4 regions of the Lysinibacillus sp. NPDC086135 genome follow, and region 2 is predicted to be linked to each of the others. Evidence: riboswitches for the same ligand, from Rfam matches in the RefSeq annotation. Region 2 holds a riboswitch; each other region holds the start of a gene.
What was found. Region 2 has a riboswitch for cobalamin ahead of ACIPKN_RS13485 (hypothetical protein). Riboswitches for the same ligand answer to the same signal wherever they lie in the genome.

Region 1 (4,219 bases), on a different contig from region 2:
TCTTACCAAAAACAAATTGGAAAATGCTTCTTGTTTCAGAATAATATTGAGCAACTCTCTGCTTTGGTTAACTATTCTTATCGGTTTAAAGTTTGCGTTTCAATTTATATAAGAAGATCGAGGAGAAGATATATTTGTTGTTTGATCACCTAAATGGGTTTGAAAATTGATAAATAGAGTGGTGATAAAGTGGACAATGCAAATCAAAATAAGTCAATTCTTTATGCCGTTTTCGAGAATGATATTCAATTGCCGATTTTGGATATTACACATCCCCTTTTCAACGCAAGTATTGATGAACAAGCGTATCATTTGAGCTGTCTCAAGTCAGCCAAGAGCATTGAATCATTAAAAAAGATGCCTGGCTTTATCCGCAACATCTTTGTGGAAATGTCGAATTTTGACAATTCCTATCTTAGCGGCATGCGTACTTTGCTGTACAAACTTGGCCCCGACTTAACCACCGGGATAAAATTAGGTTTCCGGGACAAGTGGGCGGTGAAGCAAACTTCTTTCACGGGACTTCGGATCAGGCTGAGGGATCTTTGCCGGCGCCAGTCGGAAATTTTGCTCCCCCAGCTCAAGCAATTCCCTGAACGGAACCTTTGTTTCTTCAATATCGCTGGGGGAGCCGCTACCGACAGTATTAACACCTTAATTCTCATTCAAGAATCGGACCCAGAATTATTAAAGGAACGCAAGATTGAAATCAATATTTTAGATATCGATACTTACGGCCCCAATTTTGCCAAACGATGCATCGACGTTTTGAAGAAGCCAGGGGAACGCTTTCAAGACCTGGACATTACCCTCAATATTATTCATTATGACTGGAATCAACCAGAGGCATTATTAAAGATGTGTTTAGAACGTTTCGACTGGATTCAGCTCTGTTCATCGGAGGGCGGTCTATTTGAGTACGGTTCGGATTCAGATATTATTGAAAATCTAAACCATTTCTATACTAACTCTCCGGAGGACGCTAGGGTCACGGGTTCATTAATTTTTGACCGAGCGCATGTAAATCCGGGATACTTGGGATTTACAGAGTTTGTTGGCGTGCAAATCCAATATCTTGGGCTAGAGGGATTGCAGCGGATTTTAAGCCAAACCTCGTGGGTTTTGGAAGAATCCCATGAAATTGATACGATCTATCTTCTGTTTTCATTGAAGAAGCGTGACTAAAAATAAAAAGTAGTTATACGAGGTCAGGGTTAAGATACCTAGCCTTGTTATGTTAGTCATAATATATAAGATTTTTATTATATTCAGAAAATGAAATTGACGTGAACATTAGAGCATGTTATGTTTAAACCTGTTATGTTTAATACTAATTTCATAGCAACCATTACAAGTTTGAGTGAAATAAGCTTTCATTCAATTAAAAGGAAAATGGGTGTAAATCCCATGCTGTCCCGCAGCTGTAAATGAGGAGTTTTGTTTCGATAACCACTGAGTAATTACTTGGGAAGGTGAAGCAAAATCATGATTCATGAGCCAGAATGCCTGCTTGTAAAGAGATTCATTGATGATCTACGAAAGATAGGGAGATGGATAGAGGCTTACTTAAAGTAAGTTATTCTGTCCTTATTCTTTTGGAATAAGGTTTTTTTATGCCTTCTTTCAATCTTTAAATTCTTTATTTAGTGCACCACAAACAAAGAAGGAGACAGAAAATGAGATTGACAAAGTATTTACTTCCTTTCACGCTTATTTTGATGTTCAGTTTACTCACGGGCTGTACAAGCAATGGAAAGGGAGAGACAGCATCGAAACAACAGACAGACGAAAAAATGATCACGATTGGGTGGCCATTAGATGTAGGTCCATTAAATCCCCATACATATTTACCAAATCAAATGACAGCACAAGCAATGGTCTATGAATCATTGGTTGAATATAACGATGATGGAACAATTACGCCGAAACTAGCAGAAAGTTGGGACATCTCTAATGATAAAACTGCTTATACTTTTCATTTAAGAAAAGATGTTAAGTATTCAGACGGAACAGCTTTTAATGCAGATAATGTAATACGAAACTTTGATGCCGTTTTAGCAAATCGTGATATGCATTCTTGGATGGGTATGATAAACCATATAAAAGAGGTTGTGAAAGTGGATGAATTTACAATTCGTTTGCAACTGGATGAACCGTATTATCCTGTTTTAAACGAGCTTGCCTTTGTAAGACCTTTCCGTTTTTTAGGTGATAATGGATTCCCTAAAGGTGATGCGACCCAAGATGCAATTAATGCGCCAATTGGGACAGGCCCATGGGTTTTAACAGATTACAAAAAGGATGAGTACGCTCTATTCAGTCGCAACGAAAACTACTGGGGGGAAAAACCTCTTGTAGAACAAATAAAAGTAAAAATCATCCCTGATTCAGAATCTATTTCATTGGCCTTTGAAAACGAAGAATTAGATTTAATATATGGTCGAGGCATTATTAGTTTAGATAATTATACGTATTTAAAAGATAGTGGTAAATATAAAACCGCTACGTCTGAACCTTTGTCTACAAAAGCGCTACTGTTCAATACACAGTCTGGCCCGTTAGCAGAATTGAAGGTTCGCCAAGCGATTCAATATGCAATCAATAAGGAACAAATGGTTGATAGTATTACACATGGTACAGAAAAGGTTGCCAATACACTATTTTGGGATGCTATTCCATATGCCAATATTGATTTAGTGCCAATTTTATATAATCCCAAAAAAGCGCAACAATTGTTAGAGGAAGCGGGATGGAAGCTTCAGAAGGGTGAAAAAATTCGCTCTAAAAACGGACAGCCACTAACGTTAGATTTAATCTACATTGCTACAGATGCGATTCAAAAGCCAATGGCGGAGCTAATGCAAGGTGAACTAGCAAAAATAGGGGTACAGTTGAATTTAGAAGGCGCAGATGTGATTGTAGGTCTGCAAAAATTAATGGATAATCAAGTTGATATTAATTTCTGGCGTACAAATGGACCACCAACAGATCCACATAGCTTTGCTAATGAATCAGCTACACCAAACGCTAATGGTGTCTATGAAGCAAAATTAGGCTTACCAAATGCTAAAGAAATCGATACTAAAATTCATCAATTATTAGTAGGTACAGATGAAAAAGAGCGCGTGCAACTTTATACGGATATTTTAACAAAGTTCCATGACCAAGCACTATTCTATCCTATATCTTACGAAACAAATAACGTGATTTATCAGCCATATATGAAAGATTTTGCTCCACGTGCATCTGAATATGATATTCCATATGCACAAATGGAAAAAGAAAAATAACTGTAAAAGAGAGAGTATGTCGATCAAAGACAGCTCTCTCTTTATCATAGGATTGATTAGGAAGTGACAGCATGTATGAATCAACATGGATGTTTTGTTTAAAAAGAATTTTGACATTGCCTTTTGTATTATTGGGCGTATCAATCCTGACCTTTGTATTTATTCGTTTCGTTCCAGTAGAGCCTGCTGAGGTCATTCTTAGATTGGCAAGAGTTGCGCCAACAGCGGAAGCCATTCAAGCATTGCGTGAAGAACTTGGAACTGACAAACCTTTTCTTATTCAATATTTGTTATGGATAAAAGGCATTTTACATTTAGATTTTGGGACATCTTTTGTTAGTAAATTACCAGTAGCGCATGAGCTATTCGCAAAATTACCAGCAACTATCGAATTAGCTGTTGCTGCATTTGTGTTGATTTTAGGAATAAGTATGCCATTAGGGATCATAAGTGCCTTGTATAAGCATTCCATCATCGATAAAATAATTAGACTATTGACTATCATGAGTGTATCGATTCCAACATTTTGGTTAGGTTTTTTACTACTATATGTATTTAGTCTGAAATTAGGGATCTTCCCGACAAATGGAAAGGGCACACTAGCACATCTAGCTTTACCCGCACTCGCACTATCTTTACCAACAATTGGGTTATTCGTTCAATTTATCCGTACAACCATCATTGAAGAATTACAACAGCATTATGTTCAATATGCACAGCTAAGGGGATTAAAAAACTCAGTGATCCTCGTACGTCATGTTTTAAGAAATGCTGTTATTCCGTTGACTACTGTATTAGGTATGACACTTGGTAATTTACTTGGTGGTGCAGTAATTGTGGAGCAGGTTTTTAGTTGGCCTGGACTCGGAAGGTTTTTAATCGAATCCATTATTAACAGGGATTACCCGGTTGTACAATGCTATGTATTG
Region 2 (4,219 bases):
ACGTTTTTTCTGTCCAACACTTAAAAAATGGATCGGTTTATCTAGCAATGCTTCGACTTCGGTTTGAGCGACAGCCCACGCAATTTTCTCTTCAATTTTTTCAGTTGTCCAGCCAAGATTCAAAGGACCAAATGCAATATCTTGCTTAACTGTGCCAGAAAAAAGCTGATTGTCGGCATCCTGAAAAACAATACCAACCTGTTGGCGCAATTTTTTTAATGCTTTTCTACTATAGTTCAGGTCATTGCCACAAAAGGATATACTTCCAGCGGTAGGCTTCAAAATACCATTTAAATGCTGAAATAACGTTGATTTTCCAGCTCCATTATGACCGAGTAAAGCGATTTTTTTCCCCTTTGGAATTTGAAGTGTAATATCTGTTAGGGCATAAGTTCCATCTGCATAAGCGTAGGATAAATGTGTTAAATCAAAGTATAAATCTGTCATCAGAAAAACCCTCCATAAATGATGAGGAGTATAAAAATAGTAGCAATACCTACCCAATTTTTCGCGTTATAGGTAACATCGTCTTGCCAATAAACAGTTTCGCCACCACGCGCTTCCATCGCATTGTTTAGCTCACGACTTCGTTGGAACATCTCGACAAATAAAGCTGCAATTAACATTGATACCGAACGGAGCCACTGCATAGGGGAGCTGTATCCTAGACGAGCCTGCTGGGCAAGATGAATTTTTTGCATACTATCTAAAAAGATAAAAATAAAACGATACGTTAGCTCTACTAGCTCTACAAATAGAGTTGGAAGTCGCCATTGTCTTAGCACGTAACAAATAGATTGGACTGATGTTGTGAGAATTAAAAAATACAAACAGCTAATGCTGCCAAGGACGATGAAAAAAAGCTGTTGCGCTGTCACGAGGCTCGCTCTGCCGATAAAAATCGTCCAACTATTAAATGAAAATGACCAAATATACGTTGGTAACGTGCTAGTTGTTGGCGCTATAGAAATTAAAATTGACACTAAACTTGATAGTAAAAAAAATCCAGGTAGCAATAGTAATTTAGCATAATATTTAGCAGGGATTTTTGCGCCTAAAATGATAAAAGCACTCATCACAATAAATGTAATGAGTGACATTCGTTCATCTCTCATGATAAGCGACAATATAAGTAGTCCAAGGGATAACGTCGTTTTTTCTAACGGATGAACAGACGCTAATTTATTCAAATAAGCATACTTATCAATGAGTAACATCGCTTAACCCTCTTTATGTTTGCCACGCATTAAGCCAATGAAATAGCCGATAAATCCAGCGCCAATAGCAGCTTGTAGTGCGAATAATAAGCTTTCAATTTCACCACTTGGTGGCTCCCATAAGCTTTCAAACCATGGCTCGTAGTTTGCATCAATTTCACTAATTGCTGCTTCCGCTTCGCCATCAGCCCCCTCGAATTCTGCACCTTTTTGAATAAATAGGGGGATAATTGCTAGGAACACAACAATGGCTAAGAGCAGTAAGTTCTTTTTCATGTTAGTGAGCCTCCTTTGTTGAGAAAACACGTAGAGCTTTTAATTCACTCACATTGTATTTTTTCAGAAAATTCATAACGATCACTGTTAAAATTCCTTCACTAACAGCAAGAGGAATTTGTGTTAACGCAAAAATACCAGCAAATTTTGTGAATGAAGCCATAAAGCCACCGACCTCAGAAGGGAAGGCAAGAGCTAATTGTACAGATGTGACAACATATGTACCTAAATCACCAAGCATTGCTGCTAAAAAGACGGCTACTGAAAATGATAATCCCAGTTTTTGTGAGCCCTTAAATACATAGTAAGCGATAATAGGGCCCATAATTGCCATGGAAAAGGTATTTGCCCCTAATGTTGTAAGCCCACCGTGTGCTAACAGTAAAGATTGGAATAATAATACGATTGTCCCGATAACACTCATCGCTAATGGTCCAAAAAGAACTGTCCCAAGTCCAACTCCAGTTGGATGCGAACAACTCCCTGTTACAGAAGGGATTTTTAAGGCAGATAGTACAAAGGCAAAGGCACCCGATAGCCCTAATATCATTTTTGTTTCAGGATTTTCTTCAATGGTTTTACGAATAGAACGTAATCCTAAAATAATAAATGGAATCGATACGACCCACCAAAAAATCGCCCATTCAATTGGCAAAAAACCCTCCATAATATGCATCGCAAATGCACGATTTGGCACGAATAAAAATGCCAATAAGAAATAACTAAGCTTCCAACCTGAAAATTTCAAGAATCTCTCCTCCTAGCTTTAAAATTTTTCGAATTAGTATGCGATCGATAAAATTTCGCCTTGGCGTAATTGTAGCTGCCGCTTCGCTTTCGCTACAGAAAACATTTGTAGCTGCCGCTTCGCTTTCGCGCAGATAAACAATGCGTCCGGATTTTGAATTGTGCAAGCACAATTCATTCCTTTCAAAGTCCGTGACATCCGCCGGAAGCTTTTTTTCATTCAGTAGGTGTTTTGGCCCGGTTGGAACCATATCTGTACTCATCTACTACCTTGAGATGGAGTCTCTTCTGAATGAAAAAAAGCACTTCTCCGATAGTGGAAAAGTGCATGCTAAAAAAGCAAATAAAATTCTAATCTGCTAAGCCGCACACCCATCCTCGTAGGTTGAAACGATCACATATTTTTCGGCAGGTCTCCTGGCTTTAGTTCAACGTTTTATAGGCCTTCCCATCCTTTGGACAGTGACATTCTCTATAAAACTTCCTAGTACAGTGGCGGGACCGCGCCGGACTTGAACCGGCTTCCCTTTTAAGCGAAATGCTGAACAATTCGCACCGAAAAAAGATGAAGTTGTGAGATTTCACGACAAAGTGTAACATGAATTTCCATATATATGCTATGATTTTTATAGAAAAATTTTAAATTAATAGTCTACGTCGAAAATTTAGATAAATCAAAAAGAAATGTCGCGTTTTTCTATAGAATTTTAAAAAAATTGTCACAAATTAAGAAAGTAATATTGAAATTTTTAAAAAATAAGCTATGATAGAAACAGTTTTCAATTACATTAAAATTCTTTCAGCAAATGTCTTTTGTAGCGAAAGTGAAGCGTTAGCTACAGAAGTCTCCTACCTCTATAGATGGTAAGATGAATGCTGATTTAAGTTCTTTTCAGCGGGTGTCAAAACACCTGTACCTGCTGAAAGAAGTTAAAGCCTCCGGCGGCTGTCATGCAATTATGCCGAGGCATACTTGATATATTAAAAATTCATATAAAACGTCCATAAGTGCTTGAATATTCAAGATAATAGGGAAATCGGTGAAAGTCCGATACAGCCCCCGCTACTGTAATAGCTGATGAAATCGCGGATGCCACTAGTGAAAACTTGGGAAGGCGCGAAAGTAAAAGGAAGCTTAAGTCAGGAAACCTGCTTATGGGATGATACATGCAAACTTTTCGGAGGGAGAAGTTGAAGCGAAAGCGAGTACCCGTATATATTCGTTTTTATTTGGCTTCTACAAAACCTTTACTCTTCGTCTAGAGTAAAGGTTTTTTTTTCCTAAAAGCAAATGAGGGGAGAACGACTATGACAACTTGGAATTTAGAGGGGATGAAAACACATCTTTTTATTTGTAATGGTAGTAGCTGTATGAAAAAAGATGGGGAGGACATTACACAGGCGATCCGTGATGAAATACAGTTGCTGGCGCTTGATAAGGAAATACATACGACGAGAACTCGCTGTAATGGCAGATGTAAAGATGCTTGTGTTGTCATTGCATATCCTCAGGGAAATTGGTACCGTGTGCCAACAACGGAGCATGCGAGAGCACTCGTACAAGATTTAAATCATGAGTCGTTACATAATGAGCATGTCTTTACATTGCAGGAAGGTTCGTTACAGCGTACAGCACAAACAACAGCCATTAAAGGCATTGAAAAGGTGAAAGAGGGGTAACAAAATGGCACAAAAAGGTAAGATTTTCGTAGTTGGCTTTGGTCCTGGAGACTTTAAACATATTACGACTCGTGCTGTGGAGGCACTACAACAAAGTGATATGATTATAGGCTATAAAACGTATGTTGAGCTTATTCAGGATTTAGTTAGTGCAAAGTCGATTATTAGTACTGGTATGACGGAGGAAGTTTCACGTGCACAGGAAGCGGTACGTCAAGCAGAGGCTGGAAGTATCGTATCGGTCATTTCTAGTGGAGATGCCGGGGTTTATGGAATGGCAGGATTAGTGTATGAGGTAT
Region 3 (4,219 bases), on a different contig from region 2:
AGCATTGCCCTATATATCATTATTTTCTTCACTTTTATGCCAAAAGTGTACAATGTCTCAACGCTAACAAAACCGAAAATCGATTATTTATCTATCGTTCTTTCAACAATTGCATTTGGTAGTATTATTTATGGACTAAGTACTATTTCAGAAAGATTCTACATTGGCAACAATCATAATAGTAGTGGGCATTGTAGCTCTTTTATTTTTCATATGGCGTCAATTTACAAGTAAGCATCCGATGATTGATTTACATGTTTTCAAATATCGTAATTTCGCTATTGGTTCAGTTTTAATATTTATTGTATTCGCATTACTGTTAGCCATTGCGATTCTTATGCCACTGTATTTAAAAGGATCATTATTACTTTCAGCAACGAATGCTGGGTTTGCGATGTTATTAGGAAACATATTAAATGCCGTCTTTGCTCCAATTGTCGGAAAAACGTTTGATCGTGTTGGTCCAAAATTTTACTTACGTTTTGGTTTCTTATGCTTAGTTATTTCAACGAGTATATTATCCTTTGTCATTAGTGCCACAACACCACTTTGGTTAATCATAGTTTCATGTATGATTTTCTACGTAGGTGTCTCAACAACTATTATACCGGCGCAAACAAACTCACTTAATGATTTACCAAAACAGTTGTATTCTCATGGTTCCGCTGTCATAAACACACTTCAGCAAATTGCAGGTGCAGCAGGTACCGCATTAGCCATTACACTTATGACAACAGGACAACACCGCTTTACAGTAGAGCATTCAAAAGCAAGCCCTGAAACTCTAGTTGCAGTAGGTACACAATTTACATTCGGCACTATTGTGATTGTGGCAGTAATCGGTCTGTATTAGCATTATTTGTAAAACGAACAACAAATCATTTGCACTAGTTTTCAAATGAAAGAATAACTTAATATATTCATCCATCTAGTGAACAACTTTCTAACTTACTTATTCATAAGAGAGATAAAAAAATGAATAAACTAATAGCATTCATAACAATTCCTATTTTCTTTAAATGATGTATCGCAAGCTAGTCGTCCATATAGGAACAATAAACGAAGTTGCTGAACACAAATATAAAACCGGCATAGGTCAATAGAAAAACGAAACGCCAGGATCATTGGTAAATCATTGATCCTGGCGTTTTTAGTAACCAAACAGGAAGAGAACTCACAATATCACTAAAACAAATTGATACTTCCTCAATAGTTTGTTTAGGCCTTCAGATAACCCCTGATTCGTTATATCAAGAGAATTTGCCTTTCATCATTCAGCACAAGAATCGTTGCTCCAACACTTATAATCGGACTACTGCCTATAAATTTTCGTAATTCCTAAATGTACCCAAATTTCTCACGATTAATAAAGCTCAAATTTAAAAGAGATCGCCTTTCTTTTAAAGTAACCTCTCTAATGCCGGTTCGGCGGGATCCTTTTAAAAATCTTTTTTATACGAAATATTGCTAAAAAATGTAGAATAGTTCACCAAAAAAGAAAAATAGTTAATGATAGTCTGTCTCTTCCGAATTTTACCTATATTGCTTGTTTTAAAAACTCTATGTTAAGGTAAAATGACAAATTGAATATGCTAAATTTTGGTGGTTCAAATGGAGTTGTTTCCATTTGATTAAAAGGGAAGTTGGTGAGAGTCCAACACTGTCCCGCAACTGTATTTAGGAGTTCAATAACAAGGCCACTGTTTTGTTTGTCAAAATGGGAAGGTGTTATTGTAGCGTTGATCATAAGTCAGGAGACCTGCCACTAAATAAGCATCAATTGACCTACGAGGATAGGGAGGTGTTAGCTACTACATGATCTTTGTGAATTCATGTAAATTCACTGTTTATTTGCTCTATCATGCTTTTGTAGATTAACAACTTCTCAAAGGGGTAGAAGTTGTTTTTTTGTTGTTCTTTCGTGTTTTAATGGTAACGCTTACAAGAATAATTAAACAAAGGGGTTGTAATGAATGGAGTTAAATTATTCACCAGGTCTCGATGGAATCATTGCCGCTGAAACAAAGCTATCTTTTTTAGACACTGTAGGAAGTCAGATTGTGATTCGAGGCTATGATTTGATTGAGCTATCACAAAGATATTCGTATTTAGACATTGTCTACTTAATGTTGCATGGAGAAATACCAACTACCGAGCAACGAGCTAATTTACAGGTTAAATTGAAATCCAATTACCAGGTTCCACAAGAAATTTTTCAAATTTTCAAGTTATTACCTGATGGGACGCATGCTATGGATGGGCTTAGAACAGGCATTTCGGTGTTAGCAGGCTATGATCAGCAAATCAATGATCGTTCTACTGAAATGAATTTGTCGCGAGCATATAGACTTTTAGGTGGTATGCCAAATATTGTAGCGAATAGCTACCGTGTATTAAATGGTCAAGATGTCGTGGAGCCTGATAACCAGCTTTCCTATAGTGCTAATTTTTATTACATGATAACTGGCAGAAAACCAACTGCTTTAGAAGAAGAAATTTTTGATCAATCACTCGTTTTATATAGTGAACATGAGATGCCAAATTCGACGTTTACGGCTCGTGTTATTGCCTCAACACAATCTGATTTGTATGGTGCTTTAACTGGCGCGGTCGCATCATTGAAAGGTAATTTACATGGTGGGGCAAACGAGGCAGTGATGTATATGCTTCTTGAAGCCAAAACAGTAGAAGGCTTTGAAACATTGCTGAAATACAAACTGCAAAATAAAGAAAAGATTATGGGCTTTGGCCATCGTGTTTATATGAAAAAAATGGACCCAAGAGCGCAAATTATGAAAGAGGCTTTACACAAATTCTGTTTGCAGCAAGGAGATCATCGCTTATATCACATGTGTGAAGCTGGTGAAAAAGTGATGGTACAGGAAAAAGGGTTATACCCAAATTTAGATTATTATGCGGCACCAGTGTACTACATGCTTGGATTGCCAATTGAAATATATACGCCAATCTTTTTTGGCTCACGAACGATCGGCTTATGTGCTCATGTAATTGAACAGCATGACAATAATAGATTATTTAGACCTCGTGTCAATTATATTGGCGAGCGTCATAACCTTGAAGAATTGTCGGTATAATCAAGTTTAACAACTCGCCATAGAGCTGATGGGCATTCTGACCAATGTCCATCAGTATACTAGTATGGCAAATTCATGCAACGGAGGGAAGATATAGATGATAAAAACAAATGAACTATCTAAGACAGATCAATTACTAACTGATATTACCGATTATGTATTAAATACAACGATTACAAGTGAAGAAGCCTACGAAACAGCACATTATGTTTTATTAGATACTATAGGTTGCGGCATTTTGGCTTTACAGTATCCCGAATGTACGAAACTACTTGGACCAGTTGTACCCGGTACGGTTGTTCCAAATGGTACGCGTGTTCCAGGAACTTCCTATGTACTTGATCCAGTGAAAGGTGCTTTCAATATTGGTTGCATGATTCGTTGGTTAGATTACAATGACACATGGCTTGCGGCTGAATGGGGACACCCTTCTGATAATTTAGGTGGCATATTAGCAGTTGCGGATTACTTGAGTCGTGTACGTATTGCTGAAGGCAAAGAGCCTCTTAAAATAAAAGACGTTTTAGAAATGATGATTAAAGCCCATGAAATTCAAGGGGTATTAGCATTAGAGAATAGTCTGAATCGCGTTGGTTTAGATCACGTATTATATGTCAAAATTGCGACAACAGCGGTTGTGACAAAGGCATTAGGTGGAACTCGTCAAGAAATTATCAATGCATTATCAAATGCTTGGATTGATAATTCAAGTTTACGAACATACCGCCATGCCCCAAATACAGGATCAAGAAAATCATGGGCAGCAGGAGATGCGACAAGTAGAGCCGTACAATTAGCCATGATGACTGTGCAAGGTGAAATGGGTTATGCAACGGCCTTATCTGCACCTGGCTGGGGATTCCAAGACGTACTCTTTAATAAACAAGAATTAAAGCTTGCAAGACCGCTTACCTCTTATGTTATGGAGAATGTTCTTTTCAAAGTTTCTTTCCCGGCTGAATTTCATGCGCAAACAGCTGCAGAATGTGCAGTTCATTTACATCATGAAGTGACAAATCGTTTAGATGATATTGAAAAAGTTGTCATTACGACACATGAATCAGCTATTCGCATCATTGATAAAGAGGGCCCATTGAATAATCCAGCTGACCGTGATCACTGTA
Region 4 (4,219 bases), on a different contig from region 2:
AAAATTTCTGCTATATGAAGATAAAAAACTTGACCTCATAAAAGAAGTCAAGTTTCTCCTTAAAATGTAGATTGTGGTACTTGTTGACGAAGTGTTTTTGCTGCAGCTACCATATTCGTCAGTGCTGAGATAGTTTCTGGCTCCTTCCTTGTTTTTAAACCACAGTCAGGATTCACCCAAAATTGATTTTTTGATAAAACCTGTAAGCTATCCTGCATTATGCTTAGCATTTCCTTTTCACTCGGTACACGTGGACTATGAATATCATAAACACCTAGTCCAATTCCTTTTTCATACGGATTGACTTGCAGAGAAGAAATTAACTCGCCATGGCTACGTGACGTTTCGATGGAAATAACATCAGCGTCCAATGCACTAATTGGCTCGATAAAATCATTAAATTCGCAATAGCACATATGTGTATGGATTTGTGTTTCATCCTTCACGCTAGAGGTAGCAAGTTTAAAAGCATTTACTGTCCACTCTAAGTACGTTCCCCAATTTTCTTTACGAAGCGGCAAGCCTTCTCGTAATGCTGGTTCATCAACCTGAATAATTGAAATGCCTGCAGCTTCTAGTGCCTCCACCTCTTCTCGGAGTGCCAAAGCAATCTGATATGTTACATCCTTTCGGGAAATATCATCCCGTACAAAGGACCAATTTAAAATTGTCACAGGACCCGTAAGCATACCTTTTATATAGCGTTTCGTTTGGCTTTGAGCATAGGCTGTTTCTTTGACTGTCATCGGTGCTTCCCATGCAACGTCACCGTAAATAATTGGTGGCTTCACACAGCGGGAACCGTATGAAACAACCCATGCTTTCTCCGTAAATGCAAAACCTGTTAGTTTTTCCCCGAAATATTCAACCATATCTGTGCGCTCAAATTCACCGTGCACAAGAACGTCGATATCTAATTCCTCTTGAATAGTAATCCAACGCTTTGTCTCATGTTCTACAAATACTGCATAATCCTCATTGGAAATTTGTTTCTTGCGCCATGCACTTCGTGTTCGTTTGACTTCATCCGATTGCGGAAAGCTCCCAATTGTTGTCGTTGGGAACAGTGGTAATTGCAATGCTTGCTGTTGAATCTTTTGCCGTGCTTTAAAATCACTATGGCGTTCAAAATCTTGTTTCGACACTGTTCGAACCGCTTTTTGAACATCTTTATTTTGGCGAATCGGATGATTTTTCAACGCTTCAATCGCCTTCATACTTTCCGATAGTTTGTAATTTGAGGGACTGTCTTGGCCCTGTAAATATTTTGTTACTTCCATGATTTCAACTAATTTTTCATCCGCAAAGGCGAGGGCATTTTTAAGAACTGATTCAAGCTTAGTTTCAAGTGTGGTCGTAATTGGAACATGCTGTAAGTTACATGAAGATTGAATCCATAGTTCTTTTGCGCCACTTAGCTGTTCAATGGCTTTAATAGTTGAGCTAACTTCTGCTAGATTGGAACGCCAAATATCTCTTCCATTAATAATACCAACAGCCAATATTTTATCTTTTGGGAAGCCAAATTGACGTAATGACTCCATATTTTTGCCGTAGCCATGCACAAAGTCTAACCCAATCCCACGAACAGGAAGTTTTACAATTGACTCATATGCTGATAATGATTCGAAATAAGTTTGTAGCATAATTTTAGCTTCGGGTACTGATGCAGCTAATTGTGTATAAATTTCTTGAACAAGTTTAACTTCCGCTTCATCTAATGTTGTGGCAAGAAGTGGTTCTTCTAATTGAATCCACTGTGCACCTGCATCCACGAGCTCCTTTAGGACCTGCGTATAAAGTGGTAGTAATGCTAAAATGAATGTAATCTGCGATAGTTTGTCATAGCCTTTCGTTAATTTACAAAATGTATAAGGGCCAATCAATGTAGGCTTTGCAGTAATACCAAACGCTTCCTTAGCCTCTAAAAAATCTGCCAATATTTTATTTTCTGTTAATTGCAAAGCTTGTCCATCGTATTCTGGCACGATATAATGATAATTTGTATTAAACCATTTCGTCATCTCACTAGCCAGGGCTTTTTTACTACCACGAGCTACCCTATAGTATGTTTGTAAATCAACTTTGTCTCCCTGCCAATCAAAGCGCTTTGGAACTAAGCCAAACATCATTGCCGTATCTAACATTCTGTCATAAAGTGTGAAATCTCCAACAGTTATCAGGTCTACTCCGAGTTGAAGCTGCTTGTTAATTCGGGCTAGACGAATATCCTTTAAGTTCTGCAAAAATTCACCCTCTGAAAGCTCATTTTTCCAAAAAGCCTCTAAAGCCTTTTTCCATTCACGATCTTCTCCGATATACGGATAACCAACTATAGTACTTGTATAAATCATGTTCATCTCTCCGATCCATTAAGTATGCCTCGGCATTATTGAGTCCGGAATCGGCCCTATGTGCTTAGGCCAGTATGAGGGCCGACACGATGTCGGTCATTTCGGTCTTCTTTCCGATTCCGTGACATCGGCCAGAGGCTTTAACTTCTAATAAGAAGTAAAAAAAAAAGCCACTCTCCTTTTTTGGAAAATGGCTGTTATCGCAAATTAAAAATAGCTATGAAAAAACAATACGAAATTCTTACAAGATATCGCATGATTCTATGTCGCACAGGGACGATACGGTCACATCTCACCACCTATTTCCACGTAGGTATTTGGTGTGTACTAGAAATTGGCAGGTCTCCTGGCTTCTCATCAACACACCTCACAGCCTTCCCAGTTTCCCCAGTGGCAATTGTGATTTGCTCCGATATACAGTTGCGGGACAGCGTCGGATTTGCACCGACTTCCCTTTTAAGCCAAACTTTCATTTGGCACCAACTCTTACACATTATTTAATTATGCTTTACTATAACACATATTTTTCAGAAAAGTAGATTTATTTTCACGTTTGTTCAATCCAACTCTATCATATTGGGAGCCCTATACATCTAATTACTAAAATACACTTGTAAATAGAGGTATTTTTTGTTATTTTTGAGTTAGTTATCCAACTAACTAATAACAATGGAGGTGTCAATGAATGGCAAAGCCTACTGGTATTGAAAAATCAGATTTATTAATGGCTGCCAAGCAAAGTTTAGTAGAAAAAGGGATTGAAAAATTCACCTTAAAGGCTGTTGCTGAGCAAGCTGGTGTGACACAAGGAACTATTTATTATCATTTCAAATCAAAAGAGCAAATCATTCTCGAAATAGTTCAGGACATCTGTGAAAATTCTTGGCATGAGATTTTGACGACCGATCAAGAAATGATTCAATCTGCACTTCTTTCTGCAAAAAGTCGATATGAAGATGATGCCTTTTATCATAAATTATTTTTCACCTTAATCGTCTTTGGCTTTACGAACCCGACTATTAGACAGCAAATTGGACAAATTTTAGCGGCCGAAAATGAACATTTGCGTAATATTTTAAACAAATTATGGGATACATCACCAATTGATGGCGTGTCGATGGAAACTTGGAGCATTTTTTTCAACGCGCTAATTGATGGCTTGGCCATACAAGTGATGATGCGGGACGATTTCGATATAGATGTATTTTATCAGCAATTCGAAAAAATCCTTGAGACATTACATCGTCTAGGAAAATAATTAGAGGAGGAACACTATGCGATTCTTTTTATGCTGGGGTTTTGGGATTTGGTTTGTAGCAAGTGCCGTGTTTCGATTTATAGGGCATTACTTTTTTACCCTTAAAGAACCTCCCCTCATGATAGCTACTTACATTTTAGCTTTTCCAATCGTTTGGCTAGCGACAATACCTATTTATTCTATAAAAAAAATAAAAGGTACAGAGCGATTACTGGCTGCTATCTGCATTGCATTACCTGGAATGCTTATCGATGCAGTCGTTTTATTAGTCTTCGACGATATTTTTCCGAATTTATCGGTTGTCTTAGATCGATTTTTCGCCTCATGGCTATTATGGGCTTATTCCCTAATTCTCCTTACTGGTTTTACAAAGGCCACATTCGTGAGAAAAAAAACTATTCCTTCGTCAAATTAAAGGATTTGGCATTATTATCCTAGAAGTAAGTATCGATTAGAATTAAAGGAGGAGAAAAAATGGTTATAGGCTTACATCACGTTCAAATAACAATTCCAAAAGGTGAAGAAGAAAAAGGGAAACATTTTTACTGTCAAGTATTAGGACTAAATGAACTTGAAAAGCCTGATTCGTTGAAAGGACGAGGTGGAT

Region 1: linked by a shared signal. The riboswitch ahead of nikA (nickel ABC transporter substrate-binding protein) and the one ahead of ACIPKN_RS13485 (hypothetical protein) in region 2 are both predicted to bind cobalamin.
Region 3: linked by a shared signal. The riboswitch ahead of mmgD (citrate synthase) and the one ahead of ACIPKN_RS13485 (hypothetical protein) in region 2 are both predicted to bind cobalamin.
Region 4: linked by a shared signal. The riboswitch ahead of metE (5-methyltetrahydropteroyltriglutamate--homocysteine S-methyltransferase) and the one ahead of ACIPKN_RS13485 (hypothetical protein) in region 2 are both predicted to bind cobalamin.

The regions. Positions count from the first base shown of each region.
Region 1 covers NZ_JBIVCA010000013.1:76,396-80,614, forward strand. The annotation lists gene ACIPKN_RS17110 (hypothetical protein) at 190-1,185, shown strand; cobalamin riboswitch at 1,336-1,528, shown strand; gene nikA (nickel ABC transporter substrate-binding protein) at 1,677-3,290, shown strand; gene nikB (nickel ABC transporter permease) at 3,362-4,219, shown strand, end outside.
Region 2 covers NZ_JBIVCA010000009.1:146,757-150,975, forward strand. The annotation lists gene ACIPKN_RS13465 (energy-coupling factor ABC transporter ATP-binding protein) at 1-447, opposite strand, end outside; gene cbiQ (cobalt ECF transporter T component CbiQ) at 447-1,217, opposite strand; gene ACIPKN_RS13475 (energy-coupling factor ABC transporter substrate-binding protein) at 1,221-1,493, opposite strand; gene ACIPKN_RS13480 (energy-coupling factor ABC transporter permease) at 1,495-2,241, opposite strand; gene ACIPKN_RS13485 (hypothetical protein) at 2,216-2,503, opposite strand; cobalamin riboswitch at 2,631-2,815, opposite strand; cobalamin riboswitch at 3,230-3,411, shown strand; gene ACIPKN_RS13490 ((2Fe-2S) ferredoxin domain-containing protein) at 3,549-3,920, shown strand; gene cobJ (precorrin-3B C(17)-methyltransferase) at 3,925-4,219, shown strand, end outside.
Region 3 covers NZ_JBIVCA010000013.1:112,287-116,505, forward strand. The annotation lists gene ACIPKN_RS17285 (efflux MFS transporter permease) at 1-234, shown strand, start outside; gene ACIPKN_RS17290 (MFS transporter) at 164-853, shown strand; cobalamin riboswitch at 1,587-1,781, shown strand; gene mmgD (citrate synthase) at 1,974-3,095, shown strand; gene prpD (2-methylcitrate dehydratase) at 3,193-4,219, shown strand, end outside.
Region 4 covers NZ_JBIVCA010000006.1:87,143-91,361, forward strand. The annotation lists gene metE (5-methyltetrahydropteroyltriglutamate--homocysteine S-methyltransferase) at 60-2,354, opposite strand; cobalamin riboswitch at 2,674-2,853, opposite strand; gene ACIPKN_RS10235 (TetR/AcrR family transcriptional regulator) at 3,040-3,612, shown strand; gene ACIPKN_RS10240 (DUF5367 domain-containing protein) at 3,629-4,027, shown strand; gene ACIPKN_RS10245 (VOC family protein) at 4,087-4,219, shown strand, end outside.